DNA from 2 places in the Streptomyces sp. NBC_01244 genome. Region 2 is predicted to be linked to the other one. Evidence: riboswitches for the same ligand, from Rfam matches in the RefSeq annotation. Region 2 holds a riboswitch; the other holds the start of a gene.
What was found. A riboswitch is a leader RNA that binds a small molecule or an ion and turns the genes downstream of it on or off. The one in region 2 is predicted to bind S-adenosylmethionine.
Positions count from the first base shown of each region.

Region 1 (3,200 bases), 1.5 Mb from region 2:
GCCTTTCCGGTGTGCAGGGAGAAGAGGATCAGGCCAGGTTGGCGGCGCGGAACGCGTCCAGGCTGGGGCGGATGGTGGCGGTCTGGCCACCACCTTCGGCCACCGCCTCCAGGGTCTTGAGGCCGTCACCGGTGTTCAGGACCACGGTGGTCAGCGCGGGGTCGAGCTGCCCGTTCTCGATGAGCTTCTTCGTCACGCCGACGGTCACGCCGCCCGCGGTCTCGGCGAAGATGCCCTCGGTCTGGGCGAGGAGCTTGATGGCCTCGACGACCTGCTCGTCGTTGACGTCCTCGACGAAGCCGCCGGTCCGGCGCGCGATGTCCAGGACGTACGGGCCGTCCGCAGGGTTGCCGATGGCCAGCGACTTGGCGATGGTGTTCGGCTTCTGCGGGCGGACCACCTCGTGACCGGCCTTGAAGGCGGTCGAGACGGGCGAGCAGCCCTCGGCCTGGGCGCCGAAGATCTTGTACGGCTTGTCCTCGACGAGGCCGAGCTTGATCAGCTCCTGCAGGCCCTTGTCGATCTTCGTGAGCTGCGAGCCGGACGCGATCGGGATGACGATCTGGTCGGGCAGCTGCCAGCCGAGCTGCTCGCAGATCTCGTACGCCAGGGTCTTGGAACCCTCGCCGTAGTACGGGCGCAGGTTGACGTTGACGAAGCCCCAGCCCTCGCCCAGCGGGTCGCCGATGAGCTCGGAGCAGAAGCGGTTGACGTCGTCGTAGTTGCCCTCGATGCCGACGAGGTCGCCACCGTAGACACCGGCCATGACGACCTTGCCCTGCTCCAGGTCGTGCGGGATGAACACGCAGGAGCGGAAGCCGGCGCGGGCGGCGGCGGCGCCGACGGCGCCGGCCAGGTTGCCGGTGGAGGAGCAGGAGAGGGTGGTGAAGCCGAAGGCGCGGGCGGCCTCGACGGCGATGGCCACGACGCGGTCCTTGAAGGAGTGCGTCGGGTTGCCGGAGTCGTCCTTGACGTAGAGCTTGCCGGTGACGCCGAGCTCCTTGGCCAGGTTGGCCGCGTCCACGAGCTTGGTGAAGCCCGGGTTCAGGCTCGGCTTGGAGGCCACGTCCGCCGGGACGGGCAGCAGCGGCGCGTAGCGCCAGATGTTGTTCGGGCCGGCCTCGATGGCGGCGCGCAGGGCTTCCGGGTCGCCCAGCGGCAGGTCGTAGGCGACTTCGAGCGGTCCGAAGCACTCGGCGCAGGCGAAGATCGGGCCGAGCTCGAAGCGGGTACCGCACTCACGACAGGAGAGGCCGGTGGCGGGACCGAGATCAACAGAGGCGCCAGAAGCGTTTTCAACGGTTTCGGCAGAGGTTGCGACAGATTGTGCAGCCATGATGGCGAGGCCCTTTCTCCTCATCTTCCCCATGGCGCACTTCGCCATGAGACGGAATTGGCACCTTCCCTAGCCGGGGACCTCGCTGGCGGCGCTGGTGTGCGCGATCGCGAGAACCGACTGGAGGGTTGCCGGGGCTTCAACGGGCCGTGTCCCTCTGCCCCTCTGGATGAGCGGTATGGCACCGGCACACGCGCTCTGTGGCGCGCCGGTGCGTTTGTACGCGGGGACCCCCGGCATGCGGTGGACCTTCGCGTTGTTCAAGACTGTAACCGAAGGCCCGGGTGGTTGAGACAGCCGTCCGAACCGCGAGATGGATCACATTTCGGTCCAAACCAGTGATGAACCCAATGATGAACCAGGGAGTGCTGAAGGTGCTGGAAGAGGTGGAGCGCTGGCTGGCAGACCGCTCCTGGTCAGCCGCCGACCGACCGCTCGGCCAGCTGCTTTCGGCCAAGCGGGCAGCGGGCACCACGGTGAGCGTGGTGCTGCCGGCGCTGAACGAGGAGGCGACGGTCGGCGAGATCGTCGAAGTCATCCGGCGCGATCTGATCGAGGGCCTGCCGGTGCCCCTGGTGGACGAGCTCGTCGTGATCGACTCGGGCTCCACGGACCGCACCGCGGAGGTCGCGGCCAAGGCCGGGGCCCGGGTGGTGCACCGCGACGAGGTCCTGCGGCGGATCCCGGCGCTGCCCGGCAAGGGCGAGGTGCTGTGGCGCTCGCTGCTCGCCACCAGCGGCGACATCGTCTGCTTCGTGGACGCCGACCTGCGCGATTTCTCGGCGACCTTCGTCTCGGGGATCGTCGGCCCGCTGCTGACCGATCCGGACGTGCGGTTCGTCAAGGCCATGTACGACCGGCCCCTCGGCCAGGAGTTCGGCGACCCGTACGCCCCGGCCTCCGCCAAGGCCCACGGCCAGGGCGGCCGGGTCACGGAGCTGGTGGCCCGTCCCCTGCTCAACCTGCACTGGCCGCAGCTGGCCGGCTTCGTCCAGCCGCTGGGCGGTGAGTACGCCGTACGCCGCGAGCTGCTGGAGCGGCTGCCGTTCCCCGTGGGGTACGGCGTCGAGCTGGGCCTGCTGGTGGACGCGCTGCACGCGGCCGGGCTGGACGCCCTGGCCCAGGTCGACGTGGGCGTACGGCTGCACCGCCACCAGGACGGCCAGGCGCTGGGGCGGATGGCCGCGGCGATCTACCGCACGGCGCAGGTCAGGCTCTCGCGCGGGCACCTCGTACGCCCGGAGCTGACGCAGTTCGAGCGGGGCCCGGAGGGGTTCGTACCGCACACTTACGCCGTGGACACCGAGGAGCGGCCGCCGATGATCGACATCGAGGAGTACGCGCGCCGCCGCGTGGCGTAACGCCCGAATCGGCTCCCGTCCGCCACGCTCACGGCACCCGGCGGTGTGGTCTTCCTCTCGGTGCGGCGCGTGCGCGGGCGCTGACGTTTGACCGGACGCGAGGCGGGCTAGGTTCGCCGCATGGCTTCCCAGGTGCTCGTCGCCGCGAATCGCGGCCCCCTCTCGTACGCCCTCGCCACGGACGGCACGCTCAGTGCCCGCCGTGGCGGGGGCGGCCTCGTTTCCGGCCTCTCCGCCGCCCTCGCGCAGCAGCCGGAGGCGCTGTGGATCTGCGCGGCCCTGTCCGACGCGGACCGGGAGGCGGTACGGCGGGGAGTCGCCGAGCCAGGCGTACGGATGCTGCCGATCGACCCGGAGGTCTACGACGGGGCGTACAACGGCATCGCGAACTCGGTGCTGTGGTTCCTCCACCACCACCTGTACGAGATCCCGCGCGAGCCGGTCTTCGACGCGGAGTTCCGGCGGCAGTGGGGCTCGTACGTCACCTACAACGAGGCCTTCGC
Region 1 covers NZ_CP108488.1:4,424,361-4,427,560, forward strand. Annotated here, with positions in the region: gene thrC (threonine synthase) at 29-1,336, opposite strand; SAM riboswitch class I at 1,354-1,512, opposite strand; gene OG247_RS19745 (glucosyl-3-phosphoglycerate synthase) at 1,711-2,697, shown strand; gene OG247_RS19750 (alpha,alpha-trehalose-phosphate synthase (UDP-forming)) at 2,818-3,200, shown strand, end outside.
Region 1: it holds a riboswitch for S-adenosylmethionine, as region 2 does, so the genes downstream of both, thrC (threonine synthase) here and OG247_RS12830 (aminotransferase class V-fold PLP-dependent enzyme) in region 2, are expected to answer to the same signal.

Region 2 (3,200 bases):
CAAGGTGGTCAAGCACGGCAACCGGGCCGCGTCCTCCGCGAGCGGCTCCTCGGACGTCCTGGAGAAGCTGGGCGTCAACCTCGACCTCACCCCCGCGCGGGTCGTGGAGGTGGCCGAGGAAGCCGGGATCACCTTCTGCTTCGCGGTCAAGTTCCACCCCGCGCTACGGCACGTGGCGGCGGCCCGCCGGGAACTGGGCATCCGGACCACCTTCAACTTCCTCGGCCCGCTGACCAACCCGGCGCGGGTCCGGGCGCAGGCCACCGGTGTGGCCGACGCGCGGGTGGCGCCGATCGTCGCGGGCGTCCTGGCGGAGCGGGGCTCCTCGGCGCTCGTCTTCCGCGGTGACGACGGGCTCGACGAGCTCACCACCACGGCGACCTCCCGGGTCTGGTGGGTCCGCGACGGCGAGGTCAGGGAGCAGGGCTTCGACCCGCGCGACATCGGCATCCCGCTGGTTCCGGTCTCCGCCCTGGCCGGGGCGGACGCCTCGTTCAACGCCGACGTGGCCCGCCGCCTCCTGGCCGGCGAGACCGGCCCCGTGCGCGACGCGGTGCTGCTGAACTCGGCGGCGGCCCTGGTCGCCCTGGACCCGGGCACGGGCACCTTGGAGGAGCAGCTCGCCGCCGGTGTCGTACGGGCGGCGGAGGCGGTGGACTCGGGCGCGGCCCGGGCGGCGCTGGCCCGCTGGGCGGCGGCGAGCAACGCGTAGCCGCTGCGGCCGGTGACCGCTGCGGCCGGTGACCGCTGCGGCCGGTGACCGCTGCGGCCGGTGACCGTTCCGACGGGATCCGGCCAAGATCAAGCAACGACCCCGGTCCGCCATGTGGACCGGGGTCTTGCGTTCGGAAGATCATGTGGCAGGATGCTCCTCAGGTCACGAGTGACAGCGTTTAGGCCCCGGCTTGCTGTCCGGCAACCCTCCTTCCGTGGCGGGGTGCCCCGGGTGATGACCAGGTCGTAGGCAGTGAGGTCTACGGCAAGCGCGGATCCCTCGAACGCCAGGGGTCCTGGTCTCTCGAGGAGCGTTTTCCGTGAGCAAGCGAATGCGATAGGGCGACTCCGCCCCTTCTTCACCCCTCTGAACAGGGTCACTTCCGCGTACCCGCAGCACACCTGCGGCAGCACATCCGTGTGCGGCGGCCGATCCGCGTTCCGGGGCACTCCCGTACCCCGAACGGCCGCAGCGCCGTATCCGCGTACGGGCACACCGAAGCCATTCACACCTGCCTGCCGGGAGATACCGCCATGTCCGCAACCCTGTCCGCGTCCTTTGACTCCAGCGTCGCCACCGCCACTGCCGCCGCCCTCGACCCCGCCTGTGCCGAGCCGCTGGCGGTCCTCGGCCGCGAGGTCACCGTGCCGCTCGTCACCGGCGGCGAGGTCACCTACGCCGCCCTCGACTACGCGGCCAGCGCCCCCGCGCTGCAGCGGGTCTGGGACGACGTGGCCGCGTACGCCCCGTACTACGGCAGCGTCCACCGCGGCGCCGGGTACCTCTCGCAGCTCTCCACCGACCTGTTCGAGCAGAGCCGGGTCACGGTCGCGGAGTTCCTCGACTGCCGCCCCTCCGACCAGGTGATCTTCACCCGGTCCACCACCGACTCGCTCAACCTGCTGGCCGCCGTGCTCCCGGCCGACTGCCAGGTCTTCGTCTTCGAGACCGAGCACCACGCCTCACTGCTCCCGTGGACGAACGCCCAGGTCACCTACCTCAACGCCCCGCGCACCCCGGACGAGGCCGTCGCCACCCTGGAGCGCGCCCTGGCCGACCGTGACCCTTACGGCCCCGCGCTGGTCTGCGTCACCGGAGCCTCCAACGTCACCGGCGAGCTGTGGCCCGTCAAGGAACTCGCCGCCGCCGCGCACGCCCACGGCGCCCGCATCGTCCTGGACGCCGCCCAGCTGGCCCCGCACCACCCCGTCTCGGTCCAGGACCTCGATGTGGACTGGGTCGCCTTCTCCGGACACAAGCTCTACGCCCCCTTCGGCTCGGGCGTGCTCGCCGGCCGCGCGGACTGGCTGCAGGAGGCCGAGCCGTACCTCGCGGGTGGCGGCGCCTCCCGCAAGGTCGCCCGCCGCGAGGACGGCGGCGTGGACGTCGAGTGGCACACCACCGCCGCCCGCCACGAGGCCGGCTCGCCGAACGTCATCGGTGTCTACTCCATCGCCTCCGCCTGCAAGGCCCTGAACGAGGCCGGCTTCGAGAACCTCGTCGCCCGCGAGCAGCACCTCATCGCCAAGGTCCGCGAAGGCCTCGCCGAGGTCCCGGCGGTCCGCGTCCTGTCCCTCTTCGGCGACGACGCCCCGCGCGTGGGCGTCATCTCCTTCGTCGTCGACGGCTGGAACAGCTCCCACTTCGCGGCCGCGCTCTCCGCCGAGTACGGCATCGGCGTCCGCGACGGCCTGTTCTGCGCCCACCCGCTGGTCCGCACCCTGCTCGGCAGCGAGCCGCAGGCCCAGGGCGAGTGCGGAGCCCCGGAGGCGGCCCCGGGGGAGCGGTCCCTGAACGCGATCCGCGTCAGCTTCGGCGCCGGCACCCCCGACGAGCACGTGGACCGCTTCGTCCGCGCCGTCAAGGAGCTCGTCGCGGACGGCGCCAAGTGGCAGTACCGCACCGAAGAGGGCCGCTGCGTCCCGGCGGTCTGACGGGCCGCGACGGGGACCGCGGGGGCCAGCTGCCCTGCGGGGCTGTCCCCTACCCGCCCTTCCACCATCCCCCAGACTCCGTCCGGGGGACCCCCAGCCGGGCGCTGCCCGGACCCCGGTCCTCAAGCGCCGGACGGCTGGGTTGGCGCGCCCGGGCTCGGTGCCGGCTGAAGCCCGGGACTGGGGCCCGAGCCCTGCCGAGGTTCCCCGTCCGGCCAGGTCCTACGCGTCCAGGCCGATCGCGAAGGCCGCTTCCAGGTCGTGCTGGGAGTACGTGCGGAAGGCCACGTGCGTGTCCGTCGCCTCCACGCCCGGGATCTTGCTGATGCGGCCGGGGATGATGTCGGCCAGGTCCTCGTGCCGGGACACCCGGACCAGTGCGATGAGGTCGTACGTACCCGTGACCGAGTAGACCTCGCTGACGCTGTCCAGCGCGGCGATGGCCTCGGCGATCTCGGGGATCCGGTCCACGCTGGTCTTGATGAGCACGAGTGCGGTGATCACGGTTGGCTGTCTCCCTCGCCTACTGTCACTGGTCGACCCACTCTAGT
Region 2 covers NZ_CP108488.1:2,894,963-2,898,162, reverse strand. Annotated here, with positions in the region: gene trpD (anthranilate phosphoribosyltransferase) at 1-712, shown strand, start outside; SAM riboswitch class IV at 876-992, shown strand; gene OG247_RS12830 (aminotransferase class V-fold PLP-dependent enzyme) at 1,249-2,649, shown strand; gene OG247_RS12825 (Lrp/AsnC family transcriptional regulator) at 2,872-3,153, opposite strand; gene OG247_RS12820 (rhomboid family intramembrane serine protease) at 3,150-3,200, opposite strand, start outside.